DNA from 2 places in the Paenibacillus sp. genome. Region 1 is predicted to be linked to the other one. Evidence: riboswitches for the same ligand, from Rfam matches in the RefSeq annotation. Region 1 holds a riboswitch; the other holds the start of a gene.
The links. Region 1 has a riboswitch for cyclic di-AMP ahead of VE009_RS00150 (C40 family peptidase). Riboswitches for the same ligand answer to the same signal wherever they lie in the genome.

Region 1 (6,814 bases):
TTGGAAAAGGATTTATCCGGGCCGAAGCGGCCGGACGGCGTCGGCGGACGCCACCCGCTGCCCGACGCGGACGCGCTGGCCGATACGTTCACCCGGCTCGGGATCTCGAGCGGGCGCTGCGTGATCGCCTACGACGATCAAGGCGGGGCGATGGCGTCGCGGCTATGGTGGCTGCTCGCATACATGGGCCATGACGAAGCGTACGTGCTGGACGGCGGATTCGCGGCTTGGAAGCAGGCAGGCTATCCGACGGCGAGCGGGGAAGGCGAAATGCCGCAGCCGAGCGACGCTCGCTTCGTTCCGCGCGTCCGCTCCGAATGGCTGGCGACGGCGGACTATATCGCCGCGAACCGGAAGCGCATCGAGGAAGGGCGCATCGTGCTGCTCGATTCGCGGGAGGAAGCGCGGTACCGCGGGCTTGCCGAGCCGATCGACAAGGCGGCCGGGCATATCCCGGGCGCGCGCCATTCGTTCTGGAAGGCGAACCTCGACGCGGAAGGCCGGTTCCGTCCGGTGAAGGAGCAGATGAAGCGGTTCGAGCCGCTGCAGGGCGCGGAAGAAGTGATCGTGTACTGCGGCTCCGGCGTCACCGCGTGCCCGAACGTGCTCGCGCTGCGCGAGGTCGGCTTCACGAACGTGAAGCTGTACGCGGGCAGCTGGAGCGACTGGATCAGCGACCCGACGCGCCCGATCGCGACGGGGGACAATAAATAGTTATTACTCCGACAACTCCAGCGTGATCGGGCAGTGGTCGCTGCCCATGACGCTGGATTCGATGCCGGCGTCGACGAGCCGGTCGGTCAGCCGCCGCGAAATCAAGAAGTAGTCGATGCGCCAGCCGATGTTGCGCTCCCGCACCTTCGGCATGAACGACCACCACGTGTACATGTCTCCCCGGTCGGGATGCAGATGGCGGAACGTGTCCACGAAGCCCGCGTCGAGCAGTCGCGTCATTTTCTCGCGCTCTTCGTCCGTGAAGCCGGAATTGCCGCGATTCGATTTGGCGTTCTTGATGTCGATCTCCTGGTGGGCGACGTTGAGATCGCCGCAGACGACGACGGGCTTGCGCGCGTCGAGCTCTGTCAAGTAGCCGCGGAACCGCTCCTCCCATTCGAGGCGGAAGTCCAGTCGGGACAAGTCGCGCCGCGCATTGGGCGTATACACGTTCACGAGATAAAAATCGTCGTACTCCAGCGTCAGGACGCGGCCCTCCGGCTCGGCATCCTCCTCCAATCCGTACCGCACCGACAGCGGCTCCCGTTTCGTAAACACCGCCGTGCCGGAATAGCCTTTCTTCTCCGCATAGTTCCAGTACGCGAAATACCCTTCGAACGGCGCTGGGTCGATCTGCCCTTCCTGCAGCTTCGTTTCCTGAATGCAGAACATGTCCGCATCCATGGCCTTGAAAAAGTCGGCGAAACCTTTATTCATGCAGGCCCGCAGGCCGTTGACGTTCCATGAGACCAGCTTCATCGGCAGTACTTCCTCCCAAGTCTAGTAAAAGCATTCTTCCTATTATATACGATAACGGCTAAGAAGGCTGCCGCGGCCGTTAGCACGGCGGCGGCAGCCTTCTTGGCGGCGGGAACCTTCAGCGGGGTCACATTCCCGCCATTTCCCTCAATTTCCGATGGTCGGGCAAATAAATGCGCTTCTTTTCGACCGCGATCAAGCCTTCCTCGGACAGCTCCTGCAGCACCTTCGTCGCCGATTCCCGCGCCGTGCCGGCGAAGCTGGCCAGCTGCTGATGCGTCATGCGAATGTCCACCAGCAAGCCGGCGCCCTGCTTCACGCCCCGTTCCTCCGCGAGCCGCAGAATGGTGCGAATGATGCGCTGCCGCACGTCCAAGAACGTCAAATTATAGATTTGATCGTTCGCGTTGCGGAGCCGCTGCGCCGTCACCTCGAGCAGCTTGATGCATACGCGCGGGTGCTTCTCCATGAAATCGTAAAACACGGACCGCTTCATCGAAAAAACCAAACAAGACTCCAACGTTTCCGCGGTGGCGGAGCGGTTAAGAGCCGGCTGGATGAGCGCCATTTCGCCGAAAAAATCGCCCGGGCCGAACAGCGCTAATATAATTTCCTTGTCATCGTCGAAGCGGTAAATTTTCACGACGCCGGATTTGAGGATGAACAGCTCGTCGCCCGGGTCGCCTTCCATGAAGAGCAGCTTGCCGCGAGGCCATTTGGTTTCCTGGAACAGCGGACCGATCGCGAGAAGCTCCTCATCCGACAAGTCCTGAAACAGAGGGACGTTGCGAAGCAATCCGACAATTGCATTCATAGGCAGTGGACAGCCTTTCCGCAGCGAGAATGTTCGTCAGCAAGCGAAGGAAGGAGTGTCGCCTACGGATCGGATCATGATGTTCAAATGTTTCGTGAGCTGTAATTCGTAGGGGGTCTTCAGCTCTTCACCGGCTGGGTTGGTCAAGACGCGAACGGTCGGCCGCTGCAAGCACGACGCGTCGATACGGGAGACAACTCCTTGTTCACCGGTGTTCAATGTGACGGCCGTCCCCGGAGGGAAAATAGCCACCTTGTTGCGGAATTGCTCTACTCTACAACGATCATACGCTCTTTCCACGTTGGCGTAAAGATAATCTAGCGCTTCGTGAGGCAGCATCGCGTTGCGGTAGCTTCTGGGGCTGATTAAAGCGTCGTAAGCGTCGATCATGCCGATCAGTTTCGCATACGGGTGGATGTCGTTTCCTTTCAAACCGTAAGGGTATCCGAGTCCGTCCATGCGTTCATGGTGCTGGAGCGCGCATTGAGCGGCGACGAGCGACACGCTGCCGTCGTCCTTCAGCAGCTTGTAGCCCAGCTCGGTATGTCTGCGGATTTCTTTCATCTCTTCTTCGGTCAGCTTCGCGCGCTTCGTCAGCAGCGATTTCGGGAGCAGCAGCTTGCCGACGTCGTGAAACAGCGCGGCGGCGCACATCGTACGCAGTTCGTCCGCGCTCGCGCCTTCGCCGAGCGCCAGCTTGCTGGCGAACACGGCGACGTTCAACGCGTTGTTGCAAAAATGGTGCCCGACGCTGTCGACGGTCGACGCCGTGTCCCGAATATGCACGATCGGCACATGCCGGCTGTACATAATGTCGTCGACGATCAGGCGGACGCTGTCGTGGACGAGCCGGGAGAAGGTCACGGTGCGTCCGCCGCCGGCCGGGCCGCCCGCTTGGATATAATCCATGCATTGCATAAGCGAATAGTGGACGGCGCGCCGCGTTTCCTCGCGGAGCGTCTCTTCGATCACGATGTCTTCGGTGCGGGGGTCGTCGATGTACAGCTGGTGGACGCCCATATTCCGCAGCCGGTTGATAATGCCTTGCGTCAATTCGTATCCATAACCGAGCAGCACTTGGCCTTCGTCCGACAGGATCGCTCTGCCGAGTTTCATGCCCGGTGCGCATGAATCGATGGTCACTAATCTCATTACACTCACACACCTTCAAAAAACTTCATTTTTCGCGGGACTGCACACCGCCGTTTCCGTATTATGCCACAGAGGTCCTACGGATTCTGTGAGTCAGGTAACAAAAACAGGAATTTGCGTGCACATTGGGAAAAGAGTTGGGAGCATCGGCACTTGTTTGTCGCGTAGAACCATGTAAAACGGAGTCGAGGCAAGGGTCTTGCGAGAGGGGGGGCAGGGGATATCGGGTCGTTGGGCTTGGGACGATGGGCGCAGAACGGAAAAATCCCCCGGCGCCGCGAAAGCGCGGCCGGGGGATTCGGCGTGCGAATTACAAACCGTGTTCGGCGGCAAGCTCGGAGGCTTCCGTCGTACGGGCGACGTCGGCCGCGTCCGCTGCCGGGGCAGCCGGGACTGCCGAAACTTCGACCGCCGGCGCCTCGACCGCGATTTTTTCGTACTTCGTTTGGTCGAGGATCCGACGCGCCGTCACGTAACGCGTGGAATAGTAGCTGTCGTTCATATCGCCGATCGCCACGCCGCGGGAACTGGACGCATGGGCGAATTTCCCGTTGCCCAAGTAAATGCCCGCATGGGAGATCGTCTTGCCGTTCGTGTTGAAGAACACGAGGTCGCCTGGGCGGAGCTCGTCCTTCGCCACCTTCGTGCCGATCGCCGCCTGATCGACGGAACGCCGCGGCAGGTCGATGCCGAATTTCGCGAAGACGTAGCTGGTAAAGCCGGAGCAGTCGAAGCCGCTCGTCGTCGAGCCGCCGTACTTGTAATCGATGCCGATGAGCGGATCGATCGCCGCCCGCAGGTCCGTCGTTGCCGAAGCGGAACCGGCGAACGCGCCGAACGCGATGGACATCGCCAGCAGGAAAGATGCTGCCTTCTTCAATTGTATACCCCTTCCGATGCCGACGAGGTTAGCTTAAGGGTTCGGTTGAAGGTTCCCTATGATCCCTGATTGCGAGATCAATTCACCCAACATGGTTCCCCCGTATTTCCGAAGCGAGGCGAGACGCGCCGGAAATTTTGGCAGTGATATTTTCGACCTAATTCGTATTCGACAGCGTTCGTCGAAATCCTCCTATTCTAGCAAAATATTCAGGTGATCAATTGAAGTTCCGATAGAATCGCAAAACGGGCGATGGCATCGGCATAGATTCATAGAAAATGACGGGTGAACATCTGGGGCGGGAGAGAGGGGAGCGCGCAAAGGCGGCCCGATTCGAAGTCGAATCGACGGATCCGGGGGAAACGATGTCGATCTACGGTCTACGGGGATTTGTTCGGATGGACGTACGATGAGGCGGTGGAAGGCTGCCGGTCGAAATGGAGGGGCTGACGTCGGGGCTATCAGAGCTCGGTGCTGCAGAAAGCATGACGGGGCGGCCGCGAAGGAGGCCGCCCCTATTATTTCATACAGGCTTGCGGTCGGACCAGTAGTGGAACTGCGCCTGGATGCCCCACAGCTTCAGCAGCGCGCGCACGAACGGGAACGATTGATGCAGGAGGACCGCGAAGAATCCGGCCCACCACAAGGAGAGCGCCGCGGCCGCCAACCCGATGGCGAAGGTGATCGCGTACACGATCAGCGCGAGGGCGACGATCGGCACCGCGCGCCGGACGAACACGGCGAGTCCCGGCAGGGCGCCGCGGCCGCCGACGATGCCGAAGCCGACGTAGAGCGCGGCGAGGTCGAGCGCGCCTTGGTACGCGATCCAGCCGGCGGCGTACGGGAGCAGGGCGGAGGCGATGGACGTCCAATCGCCGGCCGCCGCGGCGGCGTCGAACGCGCGCGGCGCGACCCACAGCAGCGGGGCGAGCGTGAGCAGCGACTGGGCGCCGTACAGCAGCAGGAACGGCTTCGCGTGCGACTTCACGCCTTGCGCGAACGCTTTGCGCCGGCCGCCTCGGCCGTTCTCCAGTACGTTGAGAATGCCGGCGTTGAGGAGGGGCGTGAGCAGCATCCGGACGATCAGGATCGTCCCCAGCGTCCAGGCGTACGGCGCGATCAAATCGGTTTTGACGAGCTGGAATTCCGCCTCCAGCCAAAACAGTCGGCCGGCGGACGCCGGCAGCTCCCCGCCGGGATAACGGTGAAGGAGCGGGACGACGACCGACTTGACGTACTTGAAGATCGCGAAGCCCCAAGCGTATTGATATAGGAATAAGAGCATGATCAGGAACCAATTGCGGCGGGCGGCGGTCCAGCCCGATTTGGCGTACTGCCACATGCGGCGCGCCTCCTTTCGATAATGGTTTCGACTACCACGCCAGCGTGCCGAGGAGCGCTTCGATCAGCTTGGAGACGCCCATCGTCCACCGCGTTTCGAGCTTGTCGTCGACGTCGGTTTTCATGAAATTGTTGTACCGCTTATGCTCGAGCACGACTCCCCAATCCGGGTCGACGACGACGTGGCGCAGCTTCGCGCCGTGCGGCGGCAGGGTGAACACGATCCGGTCCTCTTCGCCGTTCCATTCCTGCACGATCGATTGGCCGTCTTCGTAGGCGAATCGCACCGAGACGGGGCCGTCCTTGCCGCTGCGCCCGGCCACGGTGACCCGGTACGCGTACTGATTCGGCTCCGACGGGACGCGCTCGATGCGCTCCACCGCGTAATCGACCATTTGGTCGCCGTACACGAATTGGTCGAAGAACGGCGCCCAGCTCCGCTTCGTGACGTCTTCCACCGTCTTCTGGAAATCGCCGGTCGACGGATGGCGGAACTTGTAGCGGTCGAAGTACGTGCGCAGCACGCGCTTCATTTGCGCTTCCCCGATTTCTTTCTCCATCGCCAGCAGCACGAGCTTCCCCCGGATATACACATTGTCCGCATAATGATCGTGGTTGTTGAAGTTCCACGAGAAGCGGGTGAGGGAGGCGGGGTTCGTCATATAACTTGCTTCGAGGGTCGTGTTCGGCGTCAGCCCGTATTCCGCTTCCATGAGCTTATCTTCGGCGTACGACGTGAAGCCTTCGTCCAGCCACGCTTCCTCGAACTCGTTGCTGGCGACGATGCCGTACCAATACTGGTGGCCGATCTCGTGCACGACGACGCGCTCCAGCTCGTAGCCGAGGTCGGCGTCGTCCGCGGCCCACGCCGTGATGAGCGTCGGATACTCCATGCCGCCGGCGCCGCCGGCGCCCGCGGGAGGCACGACGACGGATAGCGTGCTGTACGGATACGGCCCGTACCATGCGCTGTAATGCTCCAACGCTTTCTTCGCCGCGTACATATAGCGCTCTTTCAACTCTAGATGCTTCGGGTCGAGGTACAGCTTGATTTTGACGCCCGGCACGTTCGGCGCCGAGAACGGCTCTTCCGCGTACACGAAGTTCGGCGACGCGGCCCAAGCGAAGTCGTGCACGTCGTCGGCGTAGAAATG
Region 2 (6,814 bases), on a different contig from region 1:
ATTGTCAACTACCACCTCTTTCCTTAGGTATTATACCCCAAAGAGGTGGTCCTTGTCAAATGGACGGAATATTATATCAGCGGTATTTACGAATTGTCAACGGATATGCGAAATTTTTTTACGATTCCGAGCCGATTCGGGGCAAACCCATCCGGAAGTTGCCTCGCGTCTCGATGCCGCCCATCCCCTTGAGGCCGCTGACCGTGTGCGTAATCATATCGTAAATGTTTACCGTTTCGCGGACGGGCGTGAACGCCGATTTCGCGGCGATATACACCGGATCGAGCGCATGGATCAAGATGCGCGCCGGAGAGCTCGCGAAATTCGCTCCCGCTTGGAGCAGCGCTTCGAAGTGCGATTGGCAGGCGCCGGCGACGATCGTCATCATGTCGCGGTTCCGCTCGTACGCGCGCGCGACGCGCACCGCCTGAACGAAGTGCATCGAATTTTTATAATTGCGGATGTTGTGCTTGTCGCCGTCGAACCGATGCTTCAGAATCGCGTCATGGCCCGTGATGACGACGATGTCCGGCTGTACGCGCGGGAGCAGCTTCGTCAGCGCGTCGGCCATCTCCTCTTCGCGAAGATGATATCCTTCCGCGGGAATTTGAAGCTCGTTGTATACGGCGATGCTCTTCTTCAAATACGTGCGGTCTCCGTCGAGGTGCAGGACGGTGCCGGGCACGTCGAAGTACGGCTCTGCGGCGGGCTTGACGCCGGGCAAATTCAGCCGGTTACGCGGAAAGAGGGATCCTCCCCGAAATTCTTCCTCCTCGGGTTCTTTCGCCTCCTCCAAATCGTCGAGCGGCGCGTCCGCCAAGAGCCGATACAGCACGCCTTTCAAGACGGCTTGCCGGCCCGTGATTTCTTGAATCCGAAACAAGACGTCTTTCCCGTACGATTTGCGGACGACATAGTCGCCAATCTTCATGTTCATCCCTCCTACGCTATCCTATGGCCAGCGTAGGCATTTGGTGCGTTTCGCACCGGTTCGGCGCCGTTATTCCGCAGTTCGTCGATCCGCGAGCCGATTGGCGATCGTCGCGAACTCGGCGAGCGACAACGTCTCCCCGCGCCGCTCCGGCGCGATGCCGCACGACTCTAAGAAGGCGCGGCAGTCGTCCTTACCGCCGGCGTCCGCGAAAAACCGCTGCTGCAGATTGTTGAGCAGCGTCTTCCGCCGCTGGGCGAACGCCGCCTGCACGACGTCGAAGAATAGCTTCTCGTCGACAACGTCGGCGGCGGGCTTGTCCCGCATCGTCAGCTTCGCGACCGCCGAATCGACGTTCGGCTGCGGGATGAAGACCGAATGCGGTACCTTCATGACGACTTCGGGCACGGCGTAATACTGCACCGCGACCGACAGGCTGCCATAATCCTTCGTGCCCGGCGCCGCCGCGAACCGGTCTGCGACCTCCTTCTGCACCATGACGACGATCGATTCGAGCGGCAGCCGCTCCTCGAGCAGCTTCATGACGATCGGCGTCGTGATGTAATACGGCAAGTTCGCCACGACGGAGACCGATTCCATGCCTTCGAATTGGTCGCGGAACAGCGCCGCCAAATCGACCTTCAGCACGTCCCCGTGGACGACCGTCACGTTATCGTAGCCGGCTAGAGAGTCCTGCAGCATCGGCAGCAAGCGCTGGTCGATTTCGATGGCGACGACGCGCCCGCTTTGCTGCGCGAGCCGCTCGGTCAAGGCGCCGATGCCCGGACCGATTTCCAGCACGCCCTTCTTCGGGCCGAGCCGTGCCGCAGCCGCGATGTTCCGCAAAATGTTGCCGTCGATGAGGAAATTTTGCCCCAAGCTTTTCTTGAAGGAAAACCCGTATTTCTGCAGCAGCTCTTTCGTCTTGCGCGGCGAGCCGATGCCTTCTTTATCCGACCGTTCGACGGCGTCCGTCCGTCCGGTCAACTCCGTCCGCTCCGTCATGAGCCGAGCCCCTTCCTTTCGTCCTCGGAATCGCCGCCGGCGCCCGCGGCCGCCGTGCAAGCGGCCAGCGCGGCCGCCACCTCGGCCCGCGAAATGCCGAACATGGCGCATCGCTTAAGGAACGTCTTCGCGTTCGCGTACCCGATGCGCAGCCTCCGTCCGACGAGCAGACGGCGGCGCGCGGCCCCCTCCGTGCCCGCCAAACCGGCGGCGTACAAATCGGGCCAGCCGAAGTCGGTGCCGACGGCTTCCGCCTCCGTCCGCACCGCGGCGAGCGCCTCGCGTATGGCCTCCGGCTTCGCGTTCTCGATGCCGATATCGTCGTTCAGCATCGCTTCCTCCTGCGCGAGGAAAGCGTGCTTGCAGCCCGGCACCTTGCTCGAGACGATCGAACGAATGCGCTCTCCCGCATGGTCCGGATCCGTTAAAATAATGACGCCCCGTTTCCGCTGGGCCAGCTCGATCCGCGCCAATACGTCCTTGCCGACGGCCGAGCCGCCCGTCTCGATCGTATCCGCGTCGACCGCCCGCTTCACGGCCGTCGTATCGTGTTTGCCTTCGACCACGATGACTTCCTTGATCATGTTCCGCGCTCCTCGCATCTTGTCCCCTGTATTGTACCCCGTTCGGCCCAAAGACAAAAGGGCCGCTTCTGATAAGCGACCCTTTCGCGCATCGGCGAGCCGAATGCGTCCGAGTTTAAATCGGCTTCTTCGGTCCGATGACATATACCGTATAACCTGATTTCGTACCGAATTTGCGGGCGTGCGACTCGCTATCAAAGTACACGTCAATCTTCTTGCCTTTGATTGCGCTGCCGCGATCCTCTGCCCGGCGGAAACCGATGCCGTCGATATATACCCACCATCCCATCGGGATGACGCTCGTATCGACCGCGATCGTCCGGCCTTCCGTGACGGTCGTGCCGGAGGCGGTAATGCCGTATCCTTTGTCGCCCTTCTGTTTCCCAGTCGACGCGGGACCGGCCGAATACGCCGTTAACGTGACGTTCTTCAGAACGCCCTTGACACCGAATGTCATGCCGTTCAGCGAAACCTGTTGGGTTTCGGCCGACAGCACCGCGATCGCGTTCGCGACCGGCTTAGGCTCGACCTTCGTTCCGACGGCTACGACCTTCGCAAGGCTTTCTTGCTCGACCGTCTTCTCCAACACCTGCTCGGAAACGAGGACGCCGTCTTCATATATTTTCTCGATCTTTTTAACAAGCACGCCCTCCTGGCCCTGTTGGACAACTTTCTCCTTGCCCTTGGGGAGCGTCTTGTCTTCTTTCTTCACCGTGTCGAACGGAAGCTTATGCTCCGTCTCCTCGACGACCCGCTGAACGCGGACGATTTGGACGGTTGCTTCCGCGGTCAGATGCTCCGTCAACGCCGGCTCGACCTTATCGAGCGGACCGAGCTCGATGCCGGCTTCCTTCAACACGTCCCCTACTCGCGAAGGGGTCGTGTATATGTCGACGGATTTGCCGTCTACTGCAACGTTCACTGCGAACGCACGCTCGATTTCCACCGCGGCGCCGTTCTTCAAATCCGCCTCGGGCGGCAGCGACAATTCGTCGTGCTCCCCGACTTCGATGCCTTGCTCCCTTAACACTTCTGCCACGCTCTCCGCCGTCGTCACGACTTCGATCGTCTGACCGTCGGCAATAATGGATACACGCTTCATCTGCGTGCCGTACACCATCGCCGAGAAAAGAAATCCCGTCGCAAGAATGCCTGCGACGATTGACACGAAAGCCTTCTTATGAGCGCGAGCCCATCGCCATGCGTAAGACATGCCGGACAGACTTTCCTCATGGGTCTCCTTTACAGGAAGTGCTCCCATTACACAGTCCTCCTTACATAGTCCCGCCTTGTACGTGAGTTGTCATCTCAGGTGCAAAGGTCGACGCGACTAATATTTTAGTGTGAGGCAATCGCTCCGCCGAAAAATAAAAAGCCGGACGAAGAGGACTCGTACCCGGCTTTTCGATGGTCGAAAAGAGTGCTTGATGCAAGCACGGACGATTGCCTCTCTCGTAACGCTTACGAGGTTAGCTGTCGGATTCGGACCGGAGAGTGGCCCTATCTCGAGCTCGGGCATGGCGCCCGGATCGAAAATTCACCCCTAGATGCCCCTTGCGGAAGCATCCGATGCGGTTCCCCCGTTTCCCCTGGCGACGCGCTTCTGGCGAAGCCCGTCGGGAAACTCAGCGATACTGGAAATATGTTGCAAATCTTTTTGCATTCGGTGTCTGTTAAGTATCATAAAGGGAGCAAGCCTTGATTGTAAAGTGCACGTAAACCTCCGAAATCGATGGATTCCGCCGAAAAACGGACAAAAGTGTCCGTTTCAGCAATGGAAGCCACCCCGAACGCGCCAATTTAACCTATTTATCCGCTTCTCTCCCCCTTTCTTGTTTGGGACGAAATACATTAGCCGCATTCGCGGTCGTTTGGGCGGCGAATTGCTCCAACGTCATGCCTTTGATCTCCGCCGCCGTCTCCGCCACCAAACGCACGTACCCGGTTTCGTTCCGTTTCCCTCGGTACGGATGAGGCGTCAGATATGGGGCATCGGTTTCCACTAACAGCCTTTCAATGGGAGTCCTTGCCAGCACTTCCTTCGGCTGTTTCGCGTTCTTGAACGTGACCGGTCCGCCGAAGGAAAGATAAAAATTCATGTCCAAACAAAGCTGCGCCGTTTCCCAGCTTCCCGAAAAACAGTGCATGACGCCCCCTACATCATATGCTTTCTCCTCGCGCAATATGGCAACGACATCGGCATGCGCGTCCCGATTATGGATGACGATCGGCATGCCGAGCTTCCGCGCGAGCCGGATTTGTTCGCGGAACGCGCGATGCTGCACGTCCTTCGGCGTCGTGTCCCAATAATAATCGAGGCCCATTTCGCCGAGAGCGACGACTTTCGGGTGCGTTCTCGCCAGATGCTCGATGTAATCCAAATCTTCGGGTTTGAAATCGTACGCGTCCTGCGGGTGCCAGCCGACGACCGCCTCGACGCAGTCGTACGTTTCCGCGAGCGCCAGCGTCGTCGGAATCGTCTCCCGGTTGCAGCCGATATTAATGATGCGCGTCACGCCGGCTTCGTTCGCGCGTCGAACGATGTCGTCTCGCTCTCCCTCGAAGCTTGGGTGGTCCAAATGTGTATGCGTATCCGTAATCATGCGGTTGTCATTCTCCTTTCAGCCATGCTTCAGTTTCCGCCGTAATGAACGGGCTGCCGGGCGTCAGCATCGGCTCCGGCATATAAATGTGATGCTTCCCCGACTGCGTGCCGCTGATCGAGCGGACGATGTCGGACACCTCGCTGATTTCGACAAGCGAACCGTCGCGTTTCAACAAATAAATCGGTTTTCGGTGCGTCGAGCTTCCCGAACGATATACATCGTACGACAAATCTTTCGGGAAATCGACTTGGAGGTAATACGCCGGGTCATAGCCTTCCCGCCGGATGGACTCCCGCAGCCGGTCGAGCAGCTCGTCGTTCAGCTCCGCGGGCGTCGCGTATTTGAACAGCTTGCGCTGCAAGAATCGGCGGCACAAGTCGGACAGCACGGGATCCGGTTCGTTCATCCACATCGCGAACGCCGTCTGGGCGAGCGCCTCGTCGAGCATCAAATAATGCTCCGTGTCCAGCGCGCCTTCGAACAGCCTTCGCAGCGGATCCGGAAGAAAGCGGAACGAACGCCCTTCTTCATATAATTGTTTCGCTCGCGTGAAGATATTGCGGAGGACGATTTCCGAACTGCGCGTGACGGGATGGAAATACACCTGCCAGTACATCTGGTAACGGGACATCAAGTAATCCTCTACCGCGTGCATGCCGCTTTCTTTCACGACGATTTGCTCCCGGTACGGCCGGAGCACGCGCAAAATGCGCTCGAGGTCGAACATGCCGTAGTTGACGCCCGTGCAGTACGCGTCGCGGAGCAAATAATCCATTCGGTCCGCGTCAAGCTGGCTGGAGACGAGCGACACGACGATCTCCTTCGGATAAGTCTTGCAGATCACGCTGGCGACGCGGTCCGGGAACGACGGGTCGACGCTTCGCAGCACTCGGTTCACTTCCGTGTCGCCTTGCACGATGCGGCATGTCCACTCCTCGTGATGCTCCCCGAACACCGTCTCGATCGAATGGGAGAACGGTCCGTGTCCGACGTCGTGCAGCAGCGCCGCGCACAAGCACAGCAGCCGCTCCTCTTCCGGCCAATCCTCGAACCGGTTTCGTTCGAACTGACTAATAATTTTGCGGGTAATTTCATAGACGCCTAGGGAATGAGAGAATCGGCTGTGCTCTGCCCCGTGGAACGTAAAATAGGAGGTTCCCAGCTGCCGAATGCGGCGAAGCCGCTGAAATTCGCGCGTGTTGATCAAATCCCAAATGACGGGCTCTTGAACATAAATGTACTTATGTACTGGATCCTTGAAAACTTTCTCCTCCGGCCAGGCGTTCATCTCCGTACCTCCTCGTTTCATCCCTCAATCGACAGATTTCGACATGCCTTTCTGAACTTCTTGTCGAATGACGGTGTCGAAAAATATGAATTTTTGTTGCAAGAAATCCTCAAAAACCTTATATTAACAAGGACTAATTGAAACGCGTCATTCTTCGTTGACTATTATGGGAATGCTTGGTATCATAGTAGCAAGTAAGAATTATGTCGAATTATGACGATTTTATTTTTCTACGATATTTTTTAAAGTTTGAGAGGAGTATGCTATATGATGAAATCCACGGGTATTGTCCGAAAGGTTGACGAATTGGGCCGAGTTGTCATTCCGATCGAACTCCGCAGAACGCTGGGCATCGGCGAAAAGGACGCTTTGGAAATTTACGTGGACGGCGAGCGCATCA

Region 2: linked by a shared signal. The riboswitch ahead of VE009_RS21890 (ubiquitin-like domain-containing protein) and the one ahead of VE009_RS00150 (C40 family peptidase) in region 1 are both predicted to bind cyclic di-AMP.

The regions. Positions count from the first base shown of each region.
Region 1 covers NZ_DASQNA010000002.1:28,355-35,168, reverse strand. Annotated here, with positions in the region: gene VE009_RS00170 (sulfurtransferase) at 1-714, shown strand, start outside; gene VE009_RS00165 (exodeoxyribonuclease III) at 718-1,473, opposite strand; gene VE009_RS00160 (Crp/Fnr family transcriptional regulator) at 1,601-2,287, opposite strand; gene VE009_RS00155 (HD-GYP domain-containing protein) at 2,324-3,439, opposite strand; gene VE009_RS00150 (C40 family peptidase) at 3,750-4,319, opposite strand; cyclic di-AMP (ydaO/yuaA leader) riboswitch at 4,322-4,472, opposite strand; gene VE009_RS00145 (hypothetical protein) at 4,843-5,661, opposite strand; gene VE009_RS00140 (M1 family metallopeptidase) at 5,693-6,814, opposite strand, start outside.
Region 2 covers NZ_DASQNA010000039.1:302,815-309,628, reverse strand. Annotated here, with positions in the region: gene veg (biofilm formation stimulator Veg) at 1-2, opposite strand, end outside; gene VE009_RS21905 (sporulation peptidase YabG) at 119-931, opposite strand; gene rsmA (16S rRNA (adenine(1518)-N(6)/adenine(1519)-N(6))-dimethyltransferase RsmA) at 1,001-1,936, opposite strand; gene rnmV (ribonuclease M5) at 1,933-2,520, opposite strand; gene VE009_RS21890 (ubiquitin-like domain-containing protein) at 2,636-3,688, opposite strand; cyclic di-AMP (ydaO/yuaA leader) riboswitch at 3,963-4,161, opposite strand; gene VE009_RS21885 (TatD family hydrolase) at 4,326-5,123, opposite strand; gene VE009_RS21880 (HD domain-containing protein) at 5,131-6,414, opposite strand; gene VE009_RS21875 (AbrB/MazE/SpoVT family DNA-binding domain-containing protein) at 6,682-6,814, shown strand, end outside.